Regions from separate parts of the Streptomyces sp. NPDC004838 genome, predicted to be linked through region 1. Evidence: riboswitches for the same ligand, from Rfam matches in the RefSeq annotation. Region 1 holds a riboswitch; each other region holds the start of a gene.
What was found. A riboswitch is a leader RNA that binds a small molecule or an ion and turns the genes downstream of it on or off. The one in region 1 is predicted to bind cobalamin.

Region 1 (7,186 bases):
CTGATCCAGCCTGATCCACCAGAAACGACCTGGGCGGTACGGGGGCGACGAACGCCGGGAGCAGACCGATGAGGACCGAGAGCGCGGGCCACAGCGGCAGACTGGGAGCGACCAGCGGTACGACACCGGGGTGCAGCGCCTCCGAGTCGTACGAGCCCGCCCAGATCAGCAGCGCGGCGACCGCCGCACCCGACCCGGCCACCAGCCAGGAGCGCGGCCCGAACCGGTCCGGCCGGTACCGGGTGCGCGGACTCCTCCGGCCGCCCAGCCGCAGCCCCGCGACGGCCGCGACGAGCCCCGCGAAGAGCAGGGGCAGCCCGTACGCGGCCCCGGTGGCCGCGAGCAGCGCGTACGAGCCGACGCACACGCCGAGCAGACCGCCGAGGGTGAGCGCGGTCGTGGTGTGCCGTACGGCGGGCGGCACCTGGGCCGTGCGCCCGTATCCTCGCGCGTCCATCGACGCGGCGACCGCGACCGAGCGCTCCAGCGCTCCCTCCAGCACCGGCAGCCCGATCTGCGCGATCGCCCTGAAACCGCCGGTGGACCGGCCTCGCAGCCGCCTCGCGGTCCGGAGCCGGGCCACGTCGGCGACCATGTTCGGCGCGAACGTCATCGCGACGACGACGGCCACCCCCGCCTCGTACAGGGCCCCCGGCAGCGACTTGAGCAGCCGGGCCGGGTTGGCGAGCGCGTTGGCCGCGCCGAGGCAGATGAGGAGCGTCGCCAGCTTCGCGCCCTCGTACAGTGCGAAGACCACCTGTTCCGCGTGGACCCGGCCACCGATCCTGATGCCCTTCGCCCAGTCGGGGAGCGGGACTTCGGGCAGGGTGAAGAGCGGATGCGTACCGGGGACGGGCGAGCCCAGCACCACCGAGAACAGGACCCGGATGGCGATGACGATCAGCCCGAGCTTGATGAAGGCGGTGTACGAACGGGCCCAGGGCGCGTCCGTGCGGCGGGCCGCGACGACGTATCCGGCGACGGCGACGATCAGCCCGAGGAGCAGTGGATTGGCGGTCCGGGACGCGGCGGTCGCCAGCCCGAGGGCCCACAGCCACCAGGCCCCCGCGTGGAGGGCGTTGCCCCGGTCGGCCTCGGGTGCGCGGAATCGCTGTCCGCGCCGTCCCGGTTCCGGTCGCGGTCGCGGTTCTGGTCCCGGTCGCGGCGTCGACGCGGACACGGATGCCGGGCCCGGCGTGGACGCCGACTCCGGGCCGGGCGTGGACGCCGGGACCTGGTCCCCTGAGCCCGCACTGCGGTGCGGCGGAGGCGTGGCGGGCATGGTCATCGCTTGCGGCGGCGCGACTGCCAGACCGCTGCGGCGACCAGTACGAGAATCGCCGCCGCGCCCGCCGCGACACCGATCGAGGGACCCCCGTCCTCGCTCCCGGAACCGTCCGCCTGCCGCGTCCCGTCCGCCTTGTCGGTGCTCCCGGTGCTCCCGGTGCTCCCGGTGCTCCCGGTGTTCCCGGCGGACGCCGCGGGGGTCTCCGTGGAGCGCGAGCCCGAGATCTGTTCGCCGCAGCCCTCGGCCGGATAGCCGGAGATCGCGCAGAGCAGAGCTTCGCTGTTGTACCGCAGGGGCTTCGCCACCAGCGCGAGCGCCTCGGCCGTCGTCGCGTCCTTCGCGACCCGCGCGCACACGCCGCGCCCCGCGGGCGGTGTCTCGCCGCCGGGGGCGTCGGCCGCGGTGCCGGGGTCGATGACCAGGGCGACGCGCTTCTGCCCGGACTTCGGGGGCGTACCGCCGCAGATCGCCTCGAAGTCCGGGGCCGAACGCGGCCGGGCCGCGTCGGAGCTGTCCTCGCTGACCGAGAAACGGAAGCCGTTCACGGAGCCGTCCGCCGGGCGGGCGGTCGCGGGGCCCTCGGTGGCGTACGTCCAGGTGTCGCCGCCGGACTGCCAGAACGACCAGTAGCGGTACCCCGCCGCCTGCGCCGGGCCCGCGCCGACGACCGTCAGCGCGACCCCGAGAGCCAGAAGGAGGGGGAGGACGGAGAGCAGCCGGGCGCGGATCACGACTGGGACTTACGGCGGCCACTGAGCAGGATGCCCGCGCCGACGCTCGCCGCGAAGAAGGCGCCGATGATCCACCACACGCCGACCCCGGAGCCGTCCTTCTTCTCGTCCTTCGCGTCCTGCCGCGTCACGTTCGCCTTGTCCGTGACGACCGTCCGCGGGGCCGGGCCGGTCGCGTTCAGGCCCGCCACCAGATCGGTTCCCCCGAAGCTCTTCGGGTCCGTACCGGTCGCGTGCGCCGCGAGGATCAGCTGTGCGTACGCCGCCGGGCCGGACTCCTTCGCCCAGGCCGCCGCGTTCTGCTCCAGCCAGGCCAGGGGCTTCTTCGTCTGGTCGGTCAGGCCCTGTGCGGCCAGGGCGACGACGGCGTCGGCGGTGTTGCCGAAGTCGGGCTTCTCGGCCGTGTCCGTGGAGCCCGGCATCGGCGGTGTGTTGAGGTGGCCGGTCTTGGCGAGGGCGGTCGCGAGGTACGCCCCGCCGTTGTGGGCGGCTGCCTCGATCGTGGTCCCGGCCTCGCACACGGCGCCCTTGGCGTCCTTCGTGCCCGCCGTCACGACCAGCCCCTTGCCGTGCGCGCCGAGCACGGCCGCGGCCGTGGAGTCGGCGACGATGCCGGGCTGCTTCGGCTGGTACACGAACGCACCGCCGTCCTTGCCGCCGCACGGCCGCGCGAACGTCAGCAGCGCGTCGTACGGCGACTTCCCGCCCTTCGACACGACCGCGTCCGGCTTCTCGCCGGCCGCGGCGAGCGCGCCGATCACGATGGACGTGGAGTTGGCGTCGCTGGCACCGCCGGGGTTGTAGCTCCAGCCGCCGTCCGCGTTCTGTACGGACTTCAGCCAGGTCACGGCCTTCTGTACGGTCTCACTCTGCCCGCCGAGGGCGGCGAGCGCCTGTACCGCGGCGGCGGTGGCGTTGGAGTCCAGCGGCAGCGCGGGGGCGCACGCCCCGGCGGCGTCCGCGCGGTAGGACGGGAACGCGCCGCTGTCGCACTGCTGGCCGGTCAGCCAGTCCACCGCCTTCCCGGCGGGCTTCACACCGACCGTGTCCTGGGCGAGCAGCGCCAGGGACTGCCGCCAGACGCCGTCGTACGCGGGGTCGGTGGTCCCGTACAGACCGGACGGTGTGACGGCTGACGGCGTCGGGGTGGGGGTCGGCGCGGCGATCGCGGCCGGGGCGGCGGCCGCGGCTATGGCCATGCCGACGACGGCGGATGCGGCGAGCGCGGCGACGCCGCGGCGGGCGGTGGTCATGACGGGCGGTGCCTTCCCTGCGGGACCGGGCACGGGCACGCGCGAGCGACCTGGGCTCCGGCTCCGTATTCCTCGACGATGCCGGTCACCGGCGGCTGCCGGTGGCACGAGCCGTCACAGCCGCGCACAGGGCATTCCGACTCACCACCCTGTTTCGCGGGTGGTTCACGGTTGCGGGTCAGTGCCGGATTCGCACCGGCTTCCCCCTGTACGGGTGTGATACGACCTGCTTACTGTACCGGCCCTGTGCAGGCCCCTCGCGGGGGGCGGCCGATGGGCGGCGCACCCGGGGCCGGGGTCCGTCCCCAAGCGCCGGACGGGCCGGAGTCGCCCGCCCGGGCTTCGTGTCCTGCCGGGGCGGCGGGCTCGCGGCCGGGGTCCCTCCTCAGGCGCACCGGCCGGCGTCCTCGCTGATGTCCGGCCGGCGCGTTACGGACGTGGTCATGTCCGGTGGGCCTGTATCGGAGAACCTGTATCGGAGAAGGGGACGCTTCGACGGCTGGACGGCACGCTGTGGCATGGCGGTGACAATCCCTGGACGCAACGAGTACATGGCGCGGCGAACCGGCGGACGCCGAGCGCGTGTCCTTCACCGTGTTCCCGGACTGTCCGGGAACGGCCCAGGGGGAGCAGACCGATGCGCACTGCGAATCGCACCACCAGCCGTACCCGTAACCGTCTTGTCATCACGGCCGCAGCGGCTTTCCTGGCGCTGGTCCTCAGCGGGTGCCGGGACACGGCGGCGATCGATGGCGGGGACACGCCTTCCGGGGCCGCCCCGACGGCGTCAGCGGCTGATTCCGGTGCCGCGGGCGAACCCTCGACGTACCCGAGCGGCAAGCCGACGGCCGTCAAACCGTCATCGCAGGGCACGCCGTCCGGCGCATCCTCGAAGCACCCGAAGCACTTCATCAAACTCACCGAGGGCTACCCCATGCCGAACGACGTGCTGATCAGCGTCACGGATGTCGTGGCAGCCGGGAGTTCGAGCGGGGTGGTCGCGCCCGCGGGCTCTCAGCGCAGGTACGTGCTCATTCAGATCACGAACGAGGGGACCCGACCGCTGAAGGTGGACGGCCGAGTGCACGTCACCGTCAAGCGGCATGACAATGGCAAGTCCATGAAGCAGGTCGACTGGCTTCCCGGGGAGGACTCCGAGGGCGCCGGCTTCTTCATCCTCGACGTGGAGCCGGGCAACCGGGATGACGCCTCGCTCGGATTCGCCTTCGAGGACTCGGGATTCGACGAGGGCTACGAGATCTACGTGACGCTGGACCAGCCCGGAAGCCCCGCATACCCGGCGAAGTTCCTGTACGCGCCCCCGCCCACTTCCTAGCGCGGTGACCGGGGGCGTTCACCGGCCGCCGACGCGCGGTACGGCACTGCCCCACGGCCCTTCGAACGGCCCTTCGGCCGGGGTGGGGGTCCCCGGCGGAGCCAGGGGGAGCGCCCCCGCGCGGTGTCGTCGGACTGTGCGGGTGCGGGTGCGGTCGGGTACGGGCTGCGGGCCTCCGCCTCGCGATACTCCCCCACAGCCTTCGGCGTGGGAGGGACCCCCACCCGCACAGCTTTCGGCGTGGGAGGGACCCCCGGCACCGGACGCCGCGGGCCAACCGGCAAACCTCTCCGGCCACAGCACGGGCACGCGACACGGTAGCGACACGGCAGCGGCGCAGTACTTGGCCGGTCAGGACCGGGGGCCGGGCCGGTCGGGACCCGGCGACGTGAGGTCGATCAGCCGGCACACCGTCTCGATGTCGGTCTTCACCTGCGCGATCGAGGCCCGGCCCGAGAGCCAGGTGATCAGGGCCGAGTGCCAGGTGTGCTCGATCACCCGGACCGCGGAGAGCTGCTCGGGCGTCGGCTTCTCCAGCCCCGTCGCGTCCAGGATGATCGCCGTCGTCTGCCGGGAGACCGTGTCCACCTCGGGGCTGACACCGCGGTCGGCGAACGTCAGCGCCCGTACCATCGCGTCCGCGAGCTGCGGCTCGCGCCGGAGCGCGCGGAACGCGCGCATCAGCGTCTCGGCGACCCGCTCGGCGGCGCTCTCCCCGCCCGGAGGGCGTTTACGGAGGGTGGTGTGCAGGTGCCGGAGCTGGTCCTGCATGATCGCGACCAGCAGATGGATCTTGGACGGGAAGTACCGGTACAGGGTGCCGAGGGCGACGCCCGCCGCCTCGGCCACCTCGCGCATCTGCACCGCGTCGAAACCGCCCCGGCCGGCCAACTGCGCGCCGGCGTGCAGGATGCGGCGTCGCCGGGCCTCCTGGCGCTCCGTCAGGGGCGGCGAACCCGGCCCCGCCGGCTTGGCTTCGGCTGTCATAGTCCCCGATCCACTGTCTGGTGCCCTGCGAACCTCAACGGCGATCTCCAGCGGCGGTCCACAGTGCTCCGTACCCTCGCCGACCGCACAGCATGGCATTGGGCCCGCCGTGGCGCGAATCACCTGATCCGGCCCTCACGGCGGGGCTACCAGCCGGTAGATTCGAAGCTCCTCGCACGATCAAGTCTGAAACTTGTTCTAGATTAGCGCGAGCGGTTACGCTCCGGCGCAAACGCAGTGATGAAGGGGGCGTGAGTGACCGCTGAGGCCATCGAGGCCGGCCCTCACAGGGGTCGTACGGGCGGGCGCTCCAGCGCCGGACCATCCGGTGGCGACCAGTCACTGCGCATCGCGCTCCTCACCTATAAGGGCAACCCTTTCTGCGGCGGCCAGGGCGTCTACGTACGGCATCTCTCGCGCGAGCTGGCCCGCCTCGGCCACAGCGTCGAGGTGATCGGCGCGCAGCCCTATCCCGTACTCGACGACGGCGTGCCGCTCACCGAGCTGTCCAGCCTCGATCTGTACCGCAGCCCCGATCCGTTCCGGACGCCCGCGAGGGACGAGTACCGCGACTGGATCGACGCGGTCGAGGTGGCCACCATGTGGACCGGCGGATTCCCCGAGCCCCTGACCTTCTCGCTCCGTGCCCGCCGTCACCTGATCGCGCGGCGCGGTCAGTTCGACGTCGTCCACGACAACCAGACGCTCGGATACGGGCTGTTGGGCGACCTGGGCGCGCCACTGGTCACCACCATCCACCATCCCATCACCGTGGACCGGCAGTTGGAGCTGGACGCGGCCACGGGGTGGCGGAAGCGCGCCTCCGTGCGCCGCTGGTACGGCTTCACCAGGATGCAGAAGCGCGTCGCACGCCGGCTGCAGTCCGTGCTCACCGTCTCCGGCTCCTCGCGGCAGGAGATCGTCAAAGACCTCGGCGTACGGCCCGAGCGCGTCCAGGTCGTGCCCATCGGCGCGGACACCGGCCTCTTCTCGCCCGATCCGGCGGTCGCCGAGGTGCCCGGACGGATCGTCACCACCTCCAGCGCCGACGTCCCCCTCAAGGGCCTGGTCCATCTGGTGGAGGCGCTGGCCAAGATCCGTACCGAGTACCCGGACGCCCATCTGGTGGTCGTCGGCAAGCGCGCCGAGGACGGGCCGGTCGCCCGGCTCATCGAGCGGTACGGGCTCGGCGGCGCGGTCGAGTTCGTCAAGGGCGTCTCGGACGAGGAACTCGTCGACCTGGTGCGGAGCGCTCAGGTCGCCTGCGTCCCTTCGCTGTACGAGGGGTTCTCGCTGCCCGCCGCGGAGGCGATGGCCACCGGAACCCCGCTGGTCGCCACCACCGGCGGGGCGATCCCGGAGGTCGCCGGAGCCGACGGCGAGACCTGTCTGGCGGTGCCGCCCGGCGACGCGGGCGCGCTGGCGACCGCCATCGGACGGCTGCTCGGCGACGCGGAGCTGCGGGTACGGCTGGGCGCGGCGGGACGGCGGCGGGTGCTGGACCGGTTCACCTGGGCGAGGGCGGCGCAGGGGACGGCGGAGCTGTACCGCGCGGCCGTCTCACGGGCGGTCCGGCGATGATCCGCGTACC
Region 2 (7,186 bases), on a different contig from region 1:
TGGAGGTCACCGACGACGACGGCGGGGACGCCGAGGGCGCGGACGCCGGAGGTCTGTACCGGCTGCCGGATTCGGATCCGCGCAAGCCGATGGTGATGGCGTACCTCTGGCTCGGCGTGCTCCAGGAGACCCTGATCGACACCCTGATGCCCTGACCGTGCGGGCCGCTCGCGCGGTCGCCTGTGCGGGTCGCCTGTGCGGTCGTCCGGACCAGCACCCATGCGGTGACCGTGTGGTCGTCCGGTCGGCTCTCGGGTGTACCTGTTCGGTCGCCCGGACCGGCTCTCGTACGGTCGTGGACGTCTGCGCGATCGCCCGGACCGGCCCCACGCGGTGCCCCTCGTCGTCCGGGCCCGCCTCTGCGCGGACGTCGCCCCGACGTCCATGCCGGGGCAAACGTTCGCTCAGCGGACGCTCAAATCCGGATAACAATCACATCACCACCTCGGCGTGTTTTGTTCGCCGGAGGGGTTTTTGTCCGGTTTTCCCTGTGGTGTGCGCCACTTTCGCCACCGCCGATCTCCGGCGCAACCGTGATAAATCTGCACGGCCGCCAGGGGTGCCACCCATGCGCCTGGCGGTGCCGCCACCGGCGGACCGCCGGTGGCACTCCATCCGTATCCGGGGGGATCAGGACGTATTCGGGGGGATCGGGACCTGATCCGCAACCGCGCGTCTTCGGACGGCGGACGCGGATCGGCATGGAGAAAGGGCGCACCACCATGACCTCGGTGCAGGTCGACGACACCCCCGACAAGCACGACAAGCACGACAAGCACGGCGGGCACGGCCCCACGGATCCCGGCGGCCCCGCGGGCCCCGGCGGCTCCCCGGACGACCAGGGCTACCACCGCACACTCGGCGCCCGCCAGATCCAGATGATCGCGATCGGCGGAGCCATCGGCACCGGCCTCTTCCTCGGCGCGGGCAAGGGCATCTCCAAGGCCGGCCCCAGCCTCATTCTCGCCTACGCCATCGCGGGCCTGGTCATCTTCTTCATCATGCGGGCCCTGGGCGAACTGCTCATGTACCGCCCGGTGTCGGGCTCGTTCTCCGAGTACGCGCGCGAGTTCATCGGCCCCTTCGCGGGCTTCGTCACCGGCTGGACGTACTGGCTCTTCTGGGTCGTCACCGGAATGACCGAAGTCACCGCCGCGGCCGCCTATATGACGTACTGGTTCGACATCCCGCAGTGGGTCTCCGCACTCGTCTTCACCGTCGTCCTCTACGGCGCGAACCTGATCTCCGTGAAGCTGTTCGGCGAACTCGAATTCTGGTTCTCCATGGTGAAGGTCACCGCGATCGTCGGCATGATCCTCATCTGCGCCGGAATCCTCACCCTCGGATTCTCCGACGCCGGGGACACTGCGTCCGTCTCCCTCCTCTGGGCCGACGGCGGCTTCTTCCCCAAGGGCATCGGCGGCACCCTGATGACCCTGCAGATCGTGATGTTCGCCTTCCTCGCCGTCGAACTCGTCGGCGTCACGGCGGGGGAGTCCAAGGACCCGGAGAAGACGCTCCCCAGGGCCGTCAACACCGTCCCGTGGCGGATCGCGGTCTTCTACGTGGGCGCGCTGATCATGATCCTCTCGGTGGTCTCGTGGACCACCTTCCGGCCCGGCGTCTCCCCCTTCGTCGCCGCCTTCGACACCATGGGCCTCCAGGCCGGCGCGGGAATCGTCAACTTCGTCGTCCTCACCGCGGCCCTGTCGTCCTGCAACTCGGGCATGTACTCCACCGGACGGATGCTCCGCGACCTCGCCCTCAACAGCCAGGGCCCCGCCTTCTTCACCCGGCTCACCAAGCGCGGCACCCCTCTGATCGGCACCACCTTCTCCGCGGGCCTGATGCTGATCGGCGTCTGGATCAACTACCAGTGGCCCGGCGAAGCGTTCAACAAGATCGTGTCGTTCGCCACCATCTCCGGCATGTGGGCCTGGATCATGATCCTCGTCAGCCAGCTCCGCTACCGGGCCCGAGCCGAGCGCGGCGAACTCCCGCACTCCTCCTTCAAAGCCCCCGGCGCGCCCTGGACCAGCTGGTTCGCCCTTCTGTTCATCCTCATGGTCATCGTGCTGATGGGCATCGACGAGGACGCGCGGATCTCTCTGTACTGCGCTCCCGTCTGGGCGCTGATCATGGGCGTGGCGTATCTGACACTGAAGGCCAGGAACCCGCGCGGCGCGGCGTTCGCCAAGCCCTGACCCACCCCCCGTGCGGACCGGACCGCCGGCCCTTCCGGGACCGGCCGGTCCACCGGCCGTCCCGTACCGCCCCCCGGTACGGGACGGCCCGCTGATTATGCTGATCGGCATGCTGACCCTCACCCAGGCCCTGTTCGACCAGATCGTCGCGCACGCCCGCGCCGACCACCCCGACGAGGCATGCGGCGTCGTCGCCGGCCCCGAGGGCAGCGACCGCCCGGAGCGCTTCATCCCCATGCTCAACGCGGCCCGCTCGCCCACGTTCTACGAGTTCGACTCCGCGGACCTGCTGAAGCTCTACCGCGAGATGGACGACAACGACGAAGAGCCGGTGATCATCTACCACTCGCACACCGCGACCGAGGCATACCCCTCCCGTACGGACATCACCTACGCCAACGAGCCCGGCGCGCACTACGTCCTGGTCTCCACGGCGGACGCGGACGACGCCGGCCCGTTCCAGTTCCGCTCGTTCCGCATCCTCGAAGGCGAGGTCACCGAGGAAGAGGTCAAGGTCGTCCAGGCATACTGACCCGGACCGACCCAACTCCATACAGGGGCGGCAGGACCCAGGAAGCCGGTGTGAATCCGGCGCGGTCCCGCCACTGTGACCGAGCGTCCGACGCGCCCCCGCGTCCCCGCTCGCCAGCCAGGAACTGACCGGCCGCCCTTCTCCCACCACCCAGGGGACGTGGAAATCCCCGGAGGAGGCCATCCGCATGCCCAGCCCCATGCCCCGGCGCACGAACAGCCGCGTCTCCCGGCGGATATCCAGCCGTCCGTCCCCCCGCCGCCCGGCCCGCACCGCCGCTCTCACAGCCGCCGCGCTGCTGCTCCCGCTCACCGCCTGCGGTACGGGAGACGACCGTTCCGACGCGTCGTCCGCCGACAAGCCCGCCGCCAAAGCCTCGTCAGCCTCGTCGGGTTTCCCCTACACCGTCGACAACTGCGGCGTACGGACGACCTACGACGCGCCCCCCGAGCGCGCGGTCACCATGAACCAGCACGTCACCGAGATCATGCTGGAACTCGGACTGGAGAAGTCCCTCGTCGGCACCGCCTACCTCGACGACGAGGTCCTGCCGCGCTACCGGAAGGCGTACGCCTCGGTGCCGGTCGCGGCCAAGGAGTACCCCTCCAAGGAGAAGCTCCTCTCCCTCAACCCCGACTTCGTGTACGGCGGTTACGCCAGCGCCTTCGACGCCAAGGACGGCCGCACCCGCGACGAGCTGAAGAAGTCCGGCATCGACACCCGGCTCAACGTGGAGAACTGCGTCAAGGGCAGGACGACGCTGGACGACGTCTACCGCGAGGTCGAGGAGATCGGCCGCACCTTCGGCGTCGGCGACCGCGCCCGGAAGTGGATCGACGCCTCCCGCGCCTCGGTCGCCGGGACCGCGACCGGACTGAAGGACCGCACCCCCGTACCCGTCTTCGTCTACGACAGCGGCGACAAGACCGCGTTCACGGCGGGCGGCAAGGGCATAGGCAACGAGCTGATCGCCCGCGCGGGCGGCCGCAACGTCTTCGCCGACCTCGACAAGAACTTCGGGGACGCGACCTGGGAGGAGGTCGTGGCCCGCAAGCCGGAGGTCGTCCTCATCTACGACTACGGCGCCACCACCGTCGAACAGAAGAAGAAGCGCCTGCTCGACGACCCGGCGCTGGGGGACGTACCGGCGATCAGGAACGGCCGGTTCGCCGTGCTGCCGCTCTCCGACGCGGTCCTCGGCGTAAGAGCACCCGACGCCATCGCCAAGCTGGCCCCGCAGCTCGCGCGGTGAGGACCCCAGCCGCGAAGCCCGGACCGGACGGCCCCGGTCCGGGCCCGGTCGGGTCCGCCGCGTCCCCATCCGGTGCGGGCCCGTCCGGCCCCACCGCGTCCGGGTCCGGTCGGTCCAGGGCCGACGTCTCCGGCCCCACCGCACCCCGCCCCGGACCCGTCGGGTCCGCCCCGTCAGCCGCGCTCGCGCCCGCTTCCGAGCCCGGCCCGGCCGGCCCTGCCCCGTCGAGACCTGTGCCCGCCGCGCCCGTCCCGCACGCCTCCGAGCCCCCGCCCGCCCCGCCCGCCGCGCCGCGCCCCGGACCCGTCGGGTCCGCCCCGTCGAAGACCCCCGCCACCACGTCCCGGCTCCGGTACGGAACCGTCGCCACCGGCCTGCTGCTCGCCCTCGCCGCGGCGATCGTCGCGGGCCTCGCCCTCGGCTCCGTACACATCCCGCCCGGCGAGGTCCTCCAGGCCCTGCGCCCGGACGCCGCACCCAGCCCTACCCGCACGATCATCATGGAGGTGCGGCTGCCCCGCGTCCTGCTCGGGGCGATCGTCGGCGCGGGCCTGGCCGTCGTGGGCGCCGTCCTCCAGGCCCTCGTACGGAACCGGCTCGCCGACCCCTTCATCCTCGGGATCTCCTCCGGAGCCTCCACCGGGGCCGTCGTCGTCCTCACCCTCGGCATCGGCGCCACCACCGCCGTCGCCATGCCCGCCGGAGCCTTCGCCGGGGCGCTCGGCGCACTGACACTCGTCTACTGGCTCGCCCGGCGCGACGGCTCGATGACCGGGACCCGGCTGGTCCTGGCCGGAGTCACCGTCTCGTACATCCTCACCGCCCTCACCACCCTCGTCCTCATCGCCTCCGCCCGACCCGAGCACTTCCGCGAGGCCCTGTACTGGACCCTCGGCGGCCTCGGCAGCGCCCGCTGGGACAGCCTCTGGCTGCCCGCCGCGGTCCTCGGCCTCGGCCTGCCGCTGCTGCTCGCCCTCGCCCGACCGCTCGACCTGCTGCTGGTGGGGGAGGAAGACGCCACCGTGCTCGGCCTCGACGTCGCCCGCTTCCGCGCCGCCGTCTTCGTCCTCGCCTCCTTCGTCACCGCCGTCCTCGTGGCCGTGAGCGGCGCGGTCGGCTTCATCGGCCTGATGGTCCCGCACGCCGCCCGGCTGCTCGTCGGCGCCACCCACCGCGCCCTGCTCCCCGTCGCGGCACTCGGCGGAGCCCTCGCGCTCGTCGTCGCCGACCTCGCCGCCCGTACCGTCGCCGCACCCCAGGACATCCCGGTCGGCGTCCTCACCGCACTCATCGGCGGCCCGCTCTTCCTCTGGCTGATGCGCTCCCGGCCCGTGGAAGGAGCCGCACGGTGACCGCCCCCGAAGCCGCCGCGCGCCCCGGCGCGGCCCTGACCGTACGCGGACTGGGATACGACACCGACGGCCGTACGCTGCTCAGCGGCATCGACCTCGAAGCCCGGCCCGGCGAGACCGTCGGCCTGGTCGGCCCCAACGGCAGCGGCAAGACCACCCTCCTGCGCTGCGTCTACGGAACCCTGCGCCCCACGGCCGGACAGGCCCTCCTCGACGGCGACGACCTCACCGCCCTCGGCCCCAAGGAACGCGCGCGGCGGGTGGCGACCGTGCCGCAGGACGGCGCCGCGGAGTTCGAGCTGACCGTCCGCGAGATCGTCCTCATGGGCCGCGCCCCGCACAAACGGTTCTGGGAGGCCGACACCGCGGCCGACGCCGCACTGGCCGACGACGCGCTCGCCCGGCTCTCCATCACCGACCTCGCCGACCGCGCCTTCCCCTCCCTCTCCGGCGGCGAACGCCAGCGCGCCCTCGTCGCCCGCGCCCTCGTCCAGCGGCCCGCCCTCCTCGTACTCGACGAACCCACCAACCACCTCGACATCCGGTACCAGCTGGAGATCCTCGGCCTGATACGGACCCTGGGAACCACCAGCCTCCTCGCCCTGCACGACCTCAACCTCGCCGCGTACTACTGCGACAGGCTGCACGTCCTGCACGCCGGACGGCTCGTCGCCTCCGGCACGCCCGAGCAGGTCCTCACCCCCCGGCTCCTCGCCGACGTGTACCGCGTCGACGCCGACGTGGCCCCCCACCCCGTCACAGGGGCCCCCTCCATCACCTACCTCCCGCCCGCATGGTGAGCACCTCGAGTCCGCGATACGAGACCACATTCCGGATCCCGGAGCGGGAATCGATACGATGACCGCATGGTTCCTCCATACATGCGGGACAAGACGCCGGGCGGCACGACGCTGCTCGTGGCGCGGCTGCATGTGGACCTGTGCCGCCTCGCCAGCGCGCTCTGTACCTGAGCAGCCAGTACCCGAGCAGTCAGCTCAACCGATCCCCACCCCTCGCGCGGGGGACCGAGCCGCGCGCCCACCGCCATCCGACTGGAGTCCACGCCATGGCCATCGAGGTCCGCATCCCGACCATCCTCCGCACCTACACCGACGGCGCCAAGGCCGTCGAAGGCAGCGGGGACACGCTCGCCGCGCTCTTCGCCGACCTCGAAACCCGCCACAAGGGCATCCAGGAGCGGCTCATCGACAAGGGCAACGGCGACCAGCTCCGCCGCTTCGTCAACGTCTACCTCAACGACGAGGACGTGCGCTTCCTCGACGGCATCTCCACCGAGCTGAACGACGGCGACAGCGTCACCATCCTCCCGGCGGTCGCCGGCGGAATGTACTGAGATGCGTTACGACTCCCCGCTCGCCGCGGTCGGCAACACCCCGCTGGTCCGCCTCCCCAGGCTGTCGCCCTCGGACGACGTCCGCATCTGGGCCAAGCTGGAGGACCGCAACCCGACCGGCTCGATCAAGGACCGCCCGGCGCTCCATATGATCGAGCATGCGGAGAAGGACGGCCGCCTCACCCCCGGCAGCACGATCCTGGAGCCGACGTCCGGCAACACCGGCATCTCGCTGGCGATGGCGGCGAAGCTCAAGGGCTACCGCATCGTCTGCGTCATGCCGGAGAACACCAGCGAGGAGCGCCGCCAACTGCTCGCCATGTGGGGCGCGGAGATCATCTCCTCGCCCGCGGCGGGCGGCTCCAACACCGCGGTCCGCGTGGCGAAGGAACTCTCCGCCGAGCACCCGGACTGGGTGATGCTCTACCAGTACGGCAACCCCGCGAACGCGGGCGCGCACTACGCCACCACCGGCCCCGAGATCCTCGCCGA
Region 3 (7,186 bases), on a different contig from region 1:
ACGTTCCCGAACCGGAGCGAGGCGAGCACGATCTCGTCGCCGTCGACGTAGAGCGAGCCCGGCGGCTCGCCCCAGTGCTCCAGCATGCCCTCGCGCAGCGCGGGATCCAGGGCGTCGAACCAGGCCCGGTAGTCGGCGAGCGGCACGCGCGCGGGGGCGGCCGCCAACTGCTCCTCGGTCAGCCACTCCACATCGTGGCCGCCCGCCTCGATGAGCCGGTGGATCAGCTCGTCGCCGTCGTCCGGGTGGCCGTCCACCGCGTAACCGGCGTCCCGCAGCGCGTTGAGGACCCGTACGGCCGAGGCGGGGGTGTCCAGACCGACCGCGTTGCCGACGCGCGAGTGCTTCGTCGGATAGGCGGTGAACACGAGCGCCAGCTTCTTCTCGGCGTTCGGCTTCTGCCGCAGCCGGGCGTGGCGGACCGCGATCCCGGCGACCCGCGCCGCCCGCTCGGGGTCGGCGACGTACACCGGAACACCGTCGGGGCCCTGCTCCTTGAAGGAGAACGGGACCGTGACGATCCGCCCGTCGAACTCGGGGATCGCGACCTGCATGGCCGCGTCCATGGGGGAGAGGGCGGCGTCCGACGCCTCCCAGACGGCGCGGGACGAGGTGAGGCAGAGCCCTTGCAGCACGGGCACGTCCAGCTCGGCGAGCGCCCCGATGTCCCACGCCTCCTCGTCCCCGCCCGCGCTCGCCCTGGACGCCGTGGCCCCTCCGGCCGCGAGGACCGTCGCGATCAGCGTGTCCGCCGTGCCCAGCAGCTCGTACAGCCGGGGGTCGGCGTCCCGCAGCGAACCGACGTACACCGGAAGGGCGTTGGCCCCCCGCGCCTCGATCCGCTCACAGAGGACGTCCACGAACGACGTGTTCCCGGACAGCTCGTGCGCCCGGTAGAAGAGCACACCGACCGTGGGCCGACCCTCCGTCCGCTCCCGCGAGCCGTGCACGCCCCACTCGGGCATCTTCCGGGGCTCGGCGCTCTGTCTGACGCGTTCCGCCCCCACCGGCCCGGCGCCGGTCAGCAGCACATCCTGGACGAGGAACCGGGCCAGCTCGGCGAGGTTGCCCGGACCGCCCTCCACGAGATACCGCAGCGCCTCGGCCACCGCGCCCGCGTGGACCGTCGACTCGGCCATCAGCTCCGCGTCGGGGACGGACTCCCCGCCGAGCAGCACGGTCGGGATCCCGGACTCCCTGAGCACGGCGAGCCCCTCCTCCCAGGCGCGCCGGCCGCCCAGCAGCCGTACGACGGCGATGGACGAGCCCTCGATCAGCGCGGGCAGTTCACCGGCGGCGTCGATACGGGTCGGGTTGCCTATCCGGTACGGAGCGCCGGACGAACGGGCCGCCAGCAGATCCGTGTCGGCGGTCGACAACAACAGCACTGTGCTCATACGGGTGCTCCGAAGTCTCTCGGGTCGCCGGGCGCGCCGGGCGGGATGAAAGGAAGGTCCTCGGGCGCGCCCCGCTCGATGAGCCGCATGAGCGCGTCCGTGTCAACGTGTTCTTCGACGAGGTCGCCGAGCCGGTCCAGCTGCTCTTCCCGCAAGGCCGCGAACGAGGTGTCCGGGGCGGGGACGAAGCGCCGGCCGGCGGCACTCGCGACCTGCCGCAGGAACTGCCGCCGGAAGCCGTCGCTCTCCAGTGAGCCGTGCCAGTGGGTGCCCCACACGGCGCCGACCCGGCAGCCCTCCTCGCCGTGGCCGTCGACGCCGGAGGTACCAGAAACCCCAGAAATGCCGGAGATGGCAGAAGCACCGGAGACGCCAGAGATGAACGCCTCACCGCCCAGGACCTCGGCGACGCCGTGGTGGATCTCGTACCCCTCCACGGGTTCGCCGAGCGCCGTGCCGGCCGGTCTCGCGAGCGTCTTGTCGGCCGCGAACCGCACCCGCACGGGCAGCAGTCCCAGACCGGTCACCGAACCCGCCCGTGACTCGACGTCGTCCTCGATGCGCTCGCCGAGGATCTGGAACCCGCCGCAGATGCCCAGCACGGGACGGCCCTCGGCCGCCCTGCGCGCCAACTCCCGCGCGAGCCCCCGCTCCCTCAGCCACTCCAGCGCGCGGACCGTGCCACGGGTTCCCGGCACGATCACCAGATCCGCGTCGCCCAACTCCTCGGGCCGGTCCACGAACCGTACGACGACGCCCGGTTCGGCGGCCAGCGCGTCCACGTCCGTGAAGTTGGACATCAGCGGCACCGCGCACACCGCGATCCGCAGGATCTCCTCGCCGACGGGCGGGGCGACGACCGACTCGCGCACGGCTCCCCGCAGGGAGACGCGCAGCCCGTCCTCCTCGTCGATGCCGAGCCCGTGCGCGTACGGCAGGACCCCGTACGTCCGCCGCCCGGTGAGCCCTGTGAGCATGTCGAGTCCGGGCTCCAGCAGCGAGACGTCACCGCGGAACTTGTTGACGAGATACCCGGCGACCAGCCGCTGGTCCTCACGGCCGAGGAGCGCGGTGGTGCCGAAGAAGGAGGCGAAGACGCCGCCGCGGTCGATGTCCCCGACGACGAGCACCGGGAGGTTCCCGGCTCTCGCGATGCCCATGTTCACGAGGTCCGTACGCCGCAGATTGATCTCGGCCGGAGACCCGGCCCCCTCGCAGATCACGGCCTCGTACGTGCCCCGCAGCTCCTCCAGGCACTCCACGACGGTGGAGAGCAGCGCCTCCCGCCGACCGCCGCGCAGCCCCGTGCCGGGCGACGCGGCCGCCGCCCCCGGTCCCTGGCGCGTCGCGGGCTCGGCGCTTCCGAAGAATCCGCGCGCGCTCAACTCCCCGACGGGTCGGCCCAGCAGGACGACCTGGCTGCTGCGGTCGCTCCCCGGTTTCAGGAGTACGGGGTTCATCAGCGCGGTCGGCTCCACACGGGCGGCCTGCGCCTGCATGGCCTGGGCCCGCCCGATCTCCGCGCCGTCACGGGTCACGAAGGAGTTGAGGGACATGTTCTGTCCCTTGAACGGAGCCACTTTCACGCCCTGGCGTGCGAGCCAGCGGCAGATTCCCGCCGTGACCACGCTCTTGCCCGCGTCGGACGTCGTTCCGGCGATCAGCAGCCCGCCGCCCCGCCTGCGACCGGTCATCGGGTCCCTCCCCTCGTCGCCCTCGTCTGTGCGCTTCGCCCCGCGACCCGCTGGAGAAGCAGCCGGGCGGCGATGCTCGTGCCCAGCGCCAGCAGGCCCACCCGTCGCGACAGCCGGGCCGCCCGCTCGATGTCCCCGACGGCGACCGGGCGTCCACCGCCGTTGAGCACGGGCCGGTGCTCCACCCGCCCGCCGTACGAGAGCGTTCCCCCGAGCCGTACGCCGAGGGCTCCCGCGAACGACGCCTCGACGGGCCCGGCGTTCGGGCTCGGATGCCGGCGGCCGTCGGCGCGCCAGGCCCGGACCGCTCCTCGCGGGTCGTCGCCCGCGAGTGCGGCGAGTGCCGCCGTCAGCCGTGCGCCCGGCGCGCCGGTGAGGTCGTCGAGGCGTGCCGAGGCCCAGCCGAACCGCAGGTAGCGGGGCGACTTGTGTCCCACCATCGCGTCGAGCGTGTTGACGGCCCGGAAGCCCACCAGACCGGGCACGCCCGCCAGGGCGCCCCACACCAGCGCGCCGACCACGGCGTCGGAGGTGTTCTCGGCGACGGATTCGACGACGGCGCGGGCGATTCCGGGTCCGTCCAGGGACTTGGGATCGCGGCCGCACAGATGGGGAAGCCGCTCGCGGGCCGCCTCGATGTCACCCGCGGCGAGCGCGTCCGCGACGGCGCGGGCCTCGCGCACCAGGGACGTACCGCCCACGACGGTCCAGGTGGCCGCGGCGGTCAGCGCCACGGACGCGGCCGGAGCGCGGCGAGCGGCGCGCGAGAGGAACACGGCCCCCGCGGCCGCGCCCCCGGCGCAGACGAGGGTGTGCAGCGCGCCCCAGCCGCGGTGGTCACGCCACAGGACGCGCTCGACGGCGCCCGCGGACCTCCCGAACACGGCGACGGGATGTCCCCGGCGGGGATCGCCGAGCAGCAGGTCGCCGGTGAGGCCGAGGGTGGCGCCGTACGCGAATACTCGGTCGGCACGCATGGATCAGGCGGGTGTCTCGCCTCGGGGGGCCGGTGAAATCGGTGCTGTACTCAGTGCTCTGGGGGCAGGAGCTGAACCGCAGCCGCGCATGGCGAAATGTCCTCACTCAGGGTGTCCGCGCCCTGGTTCGACGTGACCGACGGTGAGAGTTCCTGGCTTCCGGGGGTGTTCCCCGGTCACAGTGGCGGGACCGCGCCGGATTCGCACCGGCTTCCTCTGTTTCCGTCGTGATGGCTCCGGCAGTCCACCACGCTCCGAGAACACCCGTCAACTCGCCCTTGACCTGCGAAGGGTCAGTGTGCTGAGCCCCACAGTCGGACGACGGCCGGGCCGGGCGCGTCAAGGGCGCCCGGCCCGGCCGGGTGGAACGTATGGCGGTGCGTGTGCGGGTCGCGCGACCTGTACAGCGGGGTGCGGGTGTGCGGGGTGCGGGGGGATCCGTACGTCAGGTGATGATCAGATAGATCCCGTACGCCACGGCCGCCGCGCAGAGCCCGAAGCAGGCGTACGCGCCGGTGCGCGCGAGGGCGGTGGAGCCGCCTCCGGCTTCCGTCGCCTCCTGCTTGCTGAGGGCCACCACGCCGACGGCGAAGAGGCCCACCACGACGACGGTCGAGACGAGGCTCACGCCGAAGACGGATCCGAGGGCTGCCCAGTCGATTTTCATTGCTGATCCGTCCTTACACCGCGGCCCGGCTCGCCGGACCCGCTTCGGGGGCCGAGGGAGCGGGGGACGGGATGGTGGTCTTGAGTTCGTCCTGGGCGATGGCGGCGTCGACGCCCGCGGGCCCGTCGCCGTGGTCGGTGTCGTTGACGTTGGTGTGGTCGACCACCTGACGGCGGGAGATCAGCCAGATCCAACCGCTCGACGCGACCAGGAAGACCGCGACGACCGCGACTCCCCAGTCGCCCTGCTTGGTCACGAACTCCGAGCCCGCGGCGACCAGCGCGGCGGCCGGCAGCGTCAGACCCCAGGCGACGAACATCCGGGTGGCGGTGGACCAGCGGACCACCCCGCCCTTGCGGCCGAGGCCCGCGCCCATCACGGCGCCGGAGCAGGAGTGCGTGGTGGAGAGCGAGAAGCCGAGGTTGGACGAGGCGAGGATGACGCTGGCCGCGCTGGTCTGGGCGGCGAAGCCCTGCTGCGGCTGGAGGTCGGTCAGGCCCTTGCCCATGGTCCGGATGATGCGCCAGCCGCCGAGGTAGGTGCCGAGCGCGATGGCGACGCCCGCGGAGACGATGACCCACATCGGGGGGTTGGAGCCGGGGGAGAGCACACCGCCGGCCACCAGGGCCAGCGTGATGATGCCCATCGTCTTCTGGGCGTCGTTGGTGCCGTGGGCGAGGGAGACCAGACCCGCCGAGGCGATCTGACCCGCCCGGTATCCCTTCTCGGTGCCCTTCGCGCCCGCCTTCTGGCCGATTCGGTACGTCAGCCGGGAGGCGAGGTACGCGGCGATGCCGGCGACCAGCGGGGCGGCGACGGCGGGGATCAGCACCTTGGTGACGACCGTGCCGCCGTTGACGCCGCTGATACCGACCGAGGCGATGGTCGCGCCTATCAGACCGCCCATGAGGGCGTGTGAACTGCTGGACGGCAGGCCGATCAGCCAGGTCGCCAGATTCCACAGGATGGCGCCGACGAGCGCCGCGAAGATGACTTCTGGGGTGATGCCTGACTCGTTGACGATGCCGCTGGAGATCGTCTTCGCGACCTCCACCGACAGGAACGCGCCGACGAGGTTGAGCACGGCGGACATGGCCACCGCGGTCTTGGGTTTCAGGGCGCCGGTCGAGATGGTCGTCGCCATCGCGTTGGCGGTGTCGTGGAAACCGTTCGTGAAATCGAACACGAGAGCTGTCACGATCACGATCGCGAGCAGCAGCGTGATGTGTTCCATTTACCCAGGCAATCTTTGGGGGTCAGTGGCTCGCTGAACGTAGGTAACCTGGGTGAACAGAAGATGAACTGAGACGGGACTTGGGGTGTCTCCAACCGGTTCTCGTCATTCCGTTTTCTCTCTCGCGGGGCCGGTTTTCCGGCTCCGGAGGCTCGAAGGGGGAGAGAAGCGGCTTTCATGCGGTTTTATGGTGATCTGCGTCACCGTGCCTCTGTTCACTTCTCTGATTCCGGTATCTGATACCGGGGCCCTCCGCGGCGGACCGTCCGCGGCGGTTCGCGCCGTCGCCGCACGCCGGTCGGCGGAACCGCCACGCCGTCCGGTTCGACGCCGTCCGGATCCCCGCTCCGGGGCCGGGGGCATCGCCCGCCGCCACCCGGACGGCGGCCCTCCACTGGCACCCCGGCGCCCGCGTGCCGACACTGGAACCGTGCGCCCGGCAACCGCGACGGCTACAGCCGTCACCACCCTGATAGGCATCGGCACGGCGGCGGTCGTGGCCGCCCGGTACGCGGGCGACGCCGCCCTCAAGGCGTCCCCGAGCCGCCCCCTGCCCGGCGACCCCCGGCTCACCGTGCACGGCACCGCGGCGGGCACGGTGACCCTCACCCGCAGCCTCGCCTCGCTGCGCCCCGGCACGTACGGCCTCGACGGCGACGGCGTCCACGCCGTCGTCGGCCCGGTGTTCGAGGGAGCCCCGCACGACGCCGACGCGGTCGTGCGCCGTCTGGAGCAGGTCGCCCACGGCAGCCTGGAGCCCGGCACCCGGGTACGGCTGACCCCGCGACTCCACCTCGGCAGCCCGGCCGACGCGCTCGGCATCGACCACGAGGACGTCGCCGTCCCCGGAGAACTCGGCCCCCTGCCGTCCTGGTTCGTGCCGGGCCCCCGCGATACCTGGGTGATCGCCGTGCACGGCCTCGGCGCCACCCGCGAACACCCCATGAACCTTCTGCCCTTCCTGCACGGCAGACGCGTGCCCGTGCTCGGCCTCGGCTACCGGGGCGACCCCGACGCGCCCCGTTCCCCCGACGGACTCGGGCACCTCGGCGACTCCGAGTGGCGCGATCTCGACGCCGCCCTCCGCTTCGCCGTACGGAACGGGGCCGCGCGCGTGGTCCTGTACGGCTGGTCCACCGGGGCCACCATGGCGCTGCACGCCGCCGCGGACTCGGTGCTGCGCGACCGGATCAGCGGCCTCGTCCTCGACTCGCCCG
Region 4 (7,186 bases), on a different contig from region 1:
TGCCCGTCTCCTGCTGGAAGCGGCGGGCGAAGGTGCGGGACGACATATGGGCCCGTTCCGCGAGCTGGTCGACGGTCATCTCACGGTCCAGATGGCGTTCCATCCAGCTCAGCACCCCGCCCACGGTGTCGCACCGAGTGTGCGGCAGGGGCCGTTCGATGTACTGCGCCTGGCCGCCGTCGCGGTGCGGAGGCACCACCATGCGGCGGGCGATGTAGTTGGCCACCTTGGGGCCGTGTTCCTCGCGGATGAGGTGGAGGCAGGCGTCGATCCCGGCGGCCGTGCCCGCCGAGGTGATGACCGGGCCCGTGTCCACGTACAGCACATCGGGATCGACGACGGCCAGCGGGAAGCGCTCGGTCAGTTGCTCCGTATGCATCCAGTGCGCGGTGCAACGTCGGCCGTCGAGGAGGCCCGCCGAGCCCAGCAGGAACGCCCCGGAGCAGACGCTCAGCACCCGCGCTCCCCGGTCGACCGCCCGGCGCAGCGCCGCCAGCAGTTCGGCCGGGTACTCGCGGACGACGAAGGAGTCGCCGGCGGGGACCGCGATCAGATCCGCCGTCTCCAGCCGTTCCAGGCCGGTCGGGGTGCCGATCGTGAACCCGGCACGGGTGTCCAGCACCGGGCCCTCGGCGGAGACGGCCGCGAAGTCGAAGTGGGGCATTCCGTCCGCGGTGCGGTCGATGCCGAACACCTCGCACAGCACGCCGAGTTCAAAAGGGTTCACGCCGTCGAGCAGCACGACGGCCACGTTCTCGAGCATGGGACGAGTGTCGCACGGGCTTGGCAGTAATTCGATGGTTCACGGCAGTCCTGCCACTGACGCGGTGGGGGTGGAAAGGGCGACAGTGGAGGACATGAACACCTTCCTCGCCGCACTCGCCGTCATCGCCCTCGGGGGCGTCGTCCTCCTTCCGTCCCTGCTCGGACACGCCCGTGACCGTGCGGTGGATCGCCAGTTGCGCGCGGCGGAGCGGGGTGATCCCGTCCGATCGAGCCGGGAGTCCCCGGCCCGCCGTACCGTCCACCCCGGCAGTGCCTCGATCGCGGGCCCGGCCCGGCGCGGCAGGACCGGCTCCAGGACCAGCCCTCGTACCGTCGCGTCCGCGGAGCGCGCGCCGAGCGCCGCCGAGGGTCCCCGGCTGGACGGGGTGAGCAGGGTCGGCAGCATGAGCGGGTGAGCCCCCGCGGCCCCCCGTGAGCGGCGTGGTCCGCCCCGCGACCCGTCCCGGCCCCGGGCGGACTCCCCCGAGGCAGGGACGGTACGAGCCCCCGTGAGCGCCGTCGAGGTACGACGGCGCTCACGAGCCGGCGGATCAGAAGTCGTCGTCGAAGCCCACCGACCCCTCCACGGCCACCTGGTACGCCGACGGGCGGCGCTCGAAGAAGTTGGTCAGCTCCTGGACGCCCTGGAGCTCCATGAAGGAGAACGGGTTCTCGGAGCCGTACACGGGCGCGAAGCCCAGCCGGGTCAGCCGCTGGTCGGCGACGCACTGGAGGTACTCGCGCATCGACTCGGTGTTCATGCCCGGCAGCCCGTCACCGCACAGATCGCGGCCGAACTGCAGCTCCGCCTCCACCGCCTCCTTCAGCATGTCCGTGACCTGCTGATGAAGGGCGTCGTCGAACAGCTCCGGCTCCTCCTTGCGGACCGTGTCCACGACCTCGAAGGCGAAGTTCATGTGCATGGTCTCGTCGCGGAACACCCAGTTGGTGCCGGTGGCCAGACCGTGCAGCAGACCGCGGGAGCGGAACCAGTACACGTACGCGAACGCGCCGTAGAAGAACAGCCCCTCGATACAGGCCGCGAAGCAGATCAGATTCAGCAGGAACCGCCGCCGGTCGTCCCGCGACTCCAGCCTCTCCACCTTCTCGACCGAGTCCATCCAGCGGAAGCAGAACTGCGCCTTCTCACGGATCGACGGGATGTTCTCGACGGCCGCGAAGGCCGCCGTACGGTCCTTCGGATCGGGGAGATAGGTGTCGAGCAGCGTCAGATAGAACTGGACGTGCACCGCCTCCTCGAAGAGCTGACGGCTCAGATACAGCCGCGCCTCCGGGGAGTTGATGTGCTTGTAGAGCGTCAGGACCAGGTTGTTGGCGACGATCGAGTCGCCGGTCGCGAAGAACGCGACCAGCCGGCCGATCAGATGCTGCTCACCCGGTGTCAGCTTGGCGAGGTCGGTCACATCGGAGTGGAGATCGACCTCCTCCACCGTCCAGGTGTTCTTGATCGCGTCGCGGTAGCGCTCGTAGAAGTCCGGGTAGCGCATCGGACGCAGGGTTAGCTCGAAACCCGGGTCCAGGAGATTCTTGGCGTCGGAGCCGGTAGGGCTGGTGGAGCCGGTGGTACTGGTGGAGCTGGGCATTACTGGCACGCCTCGCAGGACTCGGGGTTTTCGAGGGAGCAGGCGACGGCGTCTTCCGGCGTCGCCTGTACGGGGGAGGGGGCGGGGGCCGACGTGCCGCTCGCCGCGCGGGCGATCCTGGTGGCCGGGCGGGACCGCAGGTAGTACGTCGTCTTCAGCCCCTTCTTCCAGGCGTACGCGTACATCGAGCTGAGCTTGCCGATGGTCGGCGTCTCCAGGAACAGATTCAGCGACTGCGACTGGTCCAGGAACGGAGTGCGGGCCGCGGCCATGTCGATCAACCCGCGCTGCGGGATCTCCCATGCCGTCCGGTACAGCTCACGCACCTCGGCCGGGATCCAGGAGAAGCCGGCCACCGAGCCGTTGGCGTCGCGCAGCGCCTCACGGGTCTGCGCGTCCCAGACGCCGAGGCGCTTCAGCTCCGCGACCAGATAGGAGTTGACCTGCAAGAACTCGCCTGACAGGGTTTCGCGCTTGAAGAGGTTGGAGACCTGCGGCTCGATGCACTCGTACACACCGGCGATCGAGGCGATCGTCGCGGTGGGCGCGATGGCGAGCAGCAGGGAGTTGCGCATCCCGGTGGCGGCGATCCGCTCGCGCAGGGCGGCCCAGCGCTCCGGCCAGTGAGGCTCGACGCCGTAGTGGTCCGGGTGCAGGACGCCACGCGCGGCACGGGTCTTCTCCCAGGCGGGGAGCGGGCCGTTGCGCTCGGCCAGCTCCGCGGACGCCTCGTACGCGGCGAGCATGATCCGCTCGGCGATCCGGGTGGAGAGCGCCCGCGCCTCGGGGGAGTCGAACGGCAGCTTCAGCTGGAAGAAGACGTCCTGAAGGCCCATCGCGCCCAGGCCCACCGGCCGCCATCTGGCGTTGGAGCGGCCGGCCTGCTCGGTCGGGTAGAAGTTGATGTCGACGACTCGGTCGAGGAAGGTCACGGCCGTGTGGACGGTGGCGTCCAGCCGCTCCCAGTCCAGTTCCTCGCCATCGGAGGCCCCGTTCACGAACGCGCCGAGGTTGACCGACCCGAGGTTGCAGACCGCCGTCTCCCCGTCGTCCGTGACCTCAAGGATCTCGGTGCAGAGGTTCGACGAGTGGACGGTGTGGCCGGGCTCGGCGGTCTGGTTGGCCGTGCGGTTGGCGGCGTCCTTGAAGGTCATCCAGCCGTTGCCGGTCTGCGCGAGGGTACGCATCATCCGGCCGTACAGCTCTCGCGCGGGCACGGACTTGCGGGCCAGCCCCCGGGCCTCGGCGGCGCGGTACGCGGCGTCGAACTCGTCGCCCCACAGATCGACCAGCTCGGGCGTGTCCGCCGGGGAGAACAGCGACCACTCGGTGTCGGCTTCCACGCGCCGCATGAACTCGTCCGGGATCCAGTGCGCGAGGTTCAGATTGTGCGTACGCCGCGCGTCCTCACCGGTGTTGTCGCGCAGTTCGAGGAACTCCTCGATGTCCGCGTGCCAGGTCTCCAGATAGACGGCGGCGGCCCCCTTGCGCCGGCCCCCCTGGTTCACGGCGGCGACCGACGCGTCCAGGGTCTTCAGGAACGGCACGATGCCGTTGGAGTGCCCGTTGGTGCCGCGGATCAGCGAACCGCGGGCGCGGATGCGGGAGTACGAGAGCCCGATGCCGCCCGCGTGCTTGGAGAGCCGCGCGACCTGGTGGTACCGGTCGTAGATCGAGTCCAGCTCGTCCAGCGGCGAGTCCAGCAGATAGCAGGAGGACATCTGCGGGTGGCGGGTGCCGGAGTTGAAGAGCGTGGGCGAGGAGGGCAGATAGTCGAGCCGGCTCATCAGCCCGTACAGCGCCAGGACTTCGGCGAGCGCCCGGTCCGACTCGTCCTCGGCGAGGCCGCAGGCGACGCGCAGCATGAAGTGCTGAGGGGTCTCGATCACCTGACGGGTGATCGGGTGGCGCAGCAGATAACGGCTGTAGAGGGTCCGCAGGCCGAAGTAGCCGAAGCGGTCGTCCGCGGCCGGGTCGACCGCCGCGTCGAGGCGGTCGGTGTGCAGGGCGACGAACGCGGCGGCCCGGTCGGCGATCAGGCCCTCGGTGTGGCCCACGGCGACCGAGGCCGAGAACGACACCGAGCCCTGGCTCGCGGCCTCGGCCGCGATCGTACGGGTCAGCAGCCGGGCGGCGAGCCGGGAGTAGGCGGGGTCCTCGGAGATCAGGCCCGCAGCGGCGTCGGTGGCCAGCTGGTGGAGTTCGGCCGCGTCCGATCCGGCGTGGCGTCCGCGCAGCGCGGCGGCGGCGACGCGGCCGGGGTCGGTGTCCGGCAGATCGGCGGTGAGTTCGGTCAGGGTCCGCAGCAGTGCGGTACCCGGGCCGTCGACCTGGCCGGGGACCCGCTCGGACACCGGTCCGGGAACCTGCCCGGACACGGGTCCGGGAGGGGTCTCGGAGGTGCCTGAAGCCGGATCGGCTGGCGCGATGGTCACGTGGTGCTCTCCCTCGCTCGGCTAGCGGGCCGGCGGGGAGCGGACAGAGCCGGGTGTGCCCGCGGCAGGGCAGCACTCACGGCGTCCACCGGCCCAACCGCGAGGCCCGGACGTCTGGGCACCCGGGTCGGACGAGCCGGGTGCGCTGTCGGCAGTCGGCCGGACTCGCCAGGCGTGACAAAGCACGCCGAAGCACACCGTTGCGGGACAGTTCCGGATTCACACCGGATTCCTCTGCAGCGACAGCGAGATGAGCATACATGTGGGGGCGCTTCCCGGAAGTACCCACCAGATGTTGTGTCGTGCGGTTGAGTTGTCTGTCGCGAAAGGGGGCTGCCCCTGTCCGTCACCGCCCCTTGCGCGGTACGGGAACGGGCCCGTGACGGCGGCCCTGAGCGCCCGTATGAGAACACTCACAACGCGGCCCGGCGCGAGCCCAAAAAAGAGCGGCCGAGTGAGCTGGAGGGGCGCGCGGGTGTCGAGAGGGAGAGCGCGCGGAGGTCCCGAGGTACGAGGGATCGAGCACGGTCGACCGTCGACACACGCTGAGAGCGCCCCGGAGGTGAACGAGCCCAAAAAGAAGGGGCCGAGTGTGCTGGAGGGGCGCGCGGGTGTCGAGAGGGAGAGCGCGCGGAGGCCGTGAGGTACGAGGGATCGAGCACGGTCGACCGTGGACGCACGCTCAGAGTGCCCCGTGGGGCCCCCGGACGGCGTCCGGGGGAGAACCGAGCCCCAAAAAATACAGACGGGCCGCCGCACCCGCTTGGTGCGGCGGCCCGAGGTGAACCCGTCGTGAATCGGCCCGTGGTCGGCCCTTGGTGAATCGGCCTGCTGAGATCCGGCCCGTTCAGCCGGTCGGGCGCTGAAGCCTCGCGACGAACTTGTACCGGTCGCCCCGGTACACCGACCGTACCCACTCCACCGGTTCGCCCTGCTTGTCCAGCGAGTGCCGCGAGAGCATCAGCATCGGCAGCCCCACATCCGTACCGAGCAGACCGGCTTCCCTCGGCGTCGCCAGCGAGGTCTCGATCGTCTCCTCGGCCTCGGCGAGGTGGACGTCGTACACCTCCGCCAGCGCCGTGTAGAGAGAGGTGTACTTCACCAGACTCCGGCGCAGCGCCGGGAAGCGCTTGGCCGAGAGATGGGTCGTCTCGATGGCCATCGGCTCGCCGCTCGCCAGCCGGAGCCGTTCGATCCGCAGCACCCGGCCGCCGGTCGAAATGTCCAGCAGTCCGGCCAGGGTGTCATCGGCCGTGACGTATCCGATGTCGAGGAGCTGCGAGGTCGGCTCCAGGCCCTGGGCCTTCATGTCCTCGGTGTACGAGGTGAGCTGAAGGGCCTGCGAGACCTTGGGCTTGGCCACGAACGTGCCCTTGCCCTGGATCCTCTCAAGCCGGCCTTCGACGACCAGCTCCTGGAGCGCCTGACGGACCGTCGTACGCGATGTGTCGAACTCCGCCGCGAGCGTGCGCTCCGGCGGTACGGGCGTGCCCGGCGGCATCGTCTCCGTCATATCGAGGAGATGACGCTTCAAGCGGTAGTACTTGGGCACCCGCGCCGCGCGGACGCCGGGTCCGCCCTCGGTCTCCGTGTTTCCCCCGTCGGTGGCCATGGCCCGCCTCCCAGGCTGTCCTGCTGCCGTCACCGGCTCCTCCGTTAATAGCGGCTCATATCGTGGCACGGGCCGGTCCGGGGGAGTGCGACCCCTCCCCTCGGGGTTCTTTCCAGTCGGACACCACTGCTTCTTATACACCGTTGGTACTAGGGTTGGTCTAGTCCAGGAGTCGGCATTCCTCCTGGCGACGCGTAGGTCCCCTCCGGGTGGTCCTTCGGCGTGGGCGGATTCCGGCCGTCCGGATCCTGCCCAGATGTCGGTCCGGTAACGGACTGGACGGCCTGGTTTATCGAGCCTTGACAGTCCTAAAGGTCTAGGCCAAGCTCCCGGTACTGGTCTAAACCATTAAAGGCCAGGTCCCAGCCCCAGGCAGTACTTCCCGTATGTCTCGTGGTGGGCGGGGGTGATCAGGCATCCCTTAGGAGGGTGGCGTGAAGCGCAAGCTCATTGCGGCGATCGGTGTCGCGGGCATGGTGATCAGTTTGGCCGCGTGTGGCTCGGACGACAAAGACGGGGACAAGGGGAGCGAGTCCAAGGGGCCTGACAGCTTCAAGGGCCAGACACTGACCTGGTGGGCCATGGACGGCTCCACGCCGGACGCCTGGCTGGCGGAGCTGAAGGCGGAGTTCGAGAAGAAGACCGGTGCGACGCTCAAGTTCGAGGAGCAGCAGTGGAACGGTATTCAGCAGAAGCTGACGACCGCCCTCTCCGAGGACAACCCGCCGGACGTCTTCGAGATCGGTAACACCCAGACCGCCGCCTACGCC

Region 2: it holds a riboswitch for cobalamin, as region 1 does, so the genes downstream of both, ACWEFL_RS13980 (ABC transporter substrate-binding protein) here and ACWEFL_RS03055 (prenyltransferase/squalene oxidase repeat-containing protein) in region 1, are expected to answer to the same signal.
Region 3: it holds a riboswitch for cobalamin, as region 1 does, so the genes downstream of both, ACWEFL_RS30205 (cobalamin biosynthesis protein) here and ACWEFL_RS03055 (prenyltransferase/squalene oxidase repeat-containing protein) in region 1, are expected to answer to the same signal.
Region 4: it holds a riboswitch for cobalamin, as region 1 does, so the genes downstream of both, ACWEFL_RS01595 (ribonucleoside-diphosphate reductase subunit alpha) here and ACWEFL_RS03055 (prenyltransferase/squalene oxidase repeat-containing protein) in region 1, are expected to answer to the same signal.

The regions. Positions count from the first base shown of each region.
Region 1 is NZ_JBSGAW010000002.1:130,157-137,342, forward strand. Features, by position in the region: gene ACWEFL_RS03045 (energy-coupling factor transporter transmembrane protein EcfT) at 1-1,180, opposite strand, end outside; gene ACWEFL_RS03050 (SCO2322 family protein) at 1,285-2,019, opposite strand; gene ACWEFL_RS03055 (prenyltransferase/squalene oxidase repeat-containing protein) at 2,016-3,272, opposite strand; cobalamin riboswitch at 3,385-3,524, opposite strand; gene ACWEFL_RS03060 (hypothetical protein) at 3,910-4,608, shown strand; gene ACWEFL_RS03065 (TetR family transcriptional regulator) at 4,960-5,595, opposite strand; gene ACWEFL_RS03070 (glycosyltransferase family 4 protein) at 5,851-7,176, shown strand.
Region 2 is NZ_JBSGAW010000010.1:91,172-98,357, forward strand. Features, by position in the region: gene ACWEFL_RS13965 (DUF2017 domain-containing protein) at 1-155, shown strand, start outside; gene ACWEFL_RS13970 (amino acid permease) at 723-2,204, shown strand; gene ACWEFL_RS13975 (Mov34/MPN/PAD-1 family protein) at 2,314-2,736, shown strand; cobalamin riboswitch at 2,752-2,883, shown strand; gene ACWEFL_RS13980 (ABC transporter substrate-binding protein) at 2,924-3,988, shown strand; gene ACWEFL_RS13985 (FecCD family ABC transporter permease) at 4,363-5,340, shown strand; gene ACWEFL_RS13990 (ABC transporter ATP-binding protein) at 5,337-6,140, shown strand; gene ACWEFL_RS13995 (putative leader peptide) at 6,207-6,311, shown strand; gene ACWEFL_RS14000 (MoaD/ThiS family protein) at 6,407-6,694, shown strand; gene ACWEFL_RS14005 (PLP-dependent cysteine synthase family protein) at 6,696-7,186, shown strand, end outside.
Region 3 is NZ_JBSGAW010000033.1:38,705-45,890, forward strand. Features, by position in the region: gene cobN (cobaltochelatase subunit CobN) at 1-1,397, opposite strand, end outside; gene ACWEFL_RS30200 (cobyric acid synthase) at 1,394-3,091, opposite strand; gene ACWEFL_RS30205 (cobalamin biosynthesis protein) at 3,088-4,068, opposite strand; cobalamin riboswitch at 4,193-4,328, opposite strand; gene ACWEFL_RS30210 (hypothetical protein) at 4,514-4,735, opposite strand; gene ACWEFL_RS30215 (anion permease) at 4,749-5,969, opposite strand; gene ACWEFL_RS30220 (alpha/beta hydrolase) at 6,400-7,186, shown strand, end outside.
Region 4 is NZ_JBSGAW010000001.1:381,320-388,505, reverse strand. Features, by position in the region: gene ACWEFL_RS01610 (GlxA family transcriptional regulator) at 1-763, opposite strand, end outside; gene ACWEFL_RS01605 (hypothetical protein) at 858-1,181, shown strand; gene ACWEFL_RS01600 (ribonucleotide-diphosphate reductase subunit beta) at 1,317-2,369, opposite strand; gene ACWEFL_RS01595 (ribonucleoside-diphosphate reductase subunit alpha) at 2,369-4,747, opposite strand; cobalamin riboswitch at 4,938-5,063, opposite strand; gene ACWEFL_RS01590 (GntR family transcriptional regulator) at 5,652-6,416, opposite strand; gene ACWEFL_RS01585 (extracellular solute-binding protein) at 6,851-7,186, shown strand, end outside.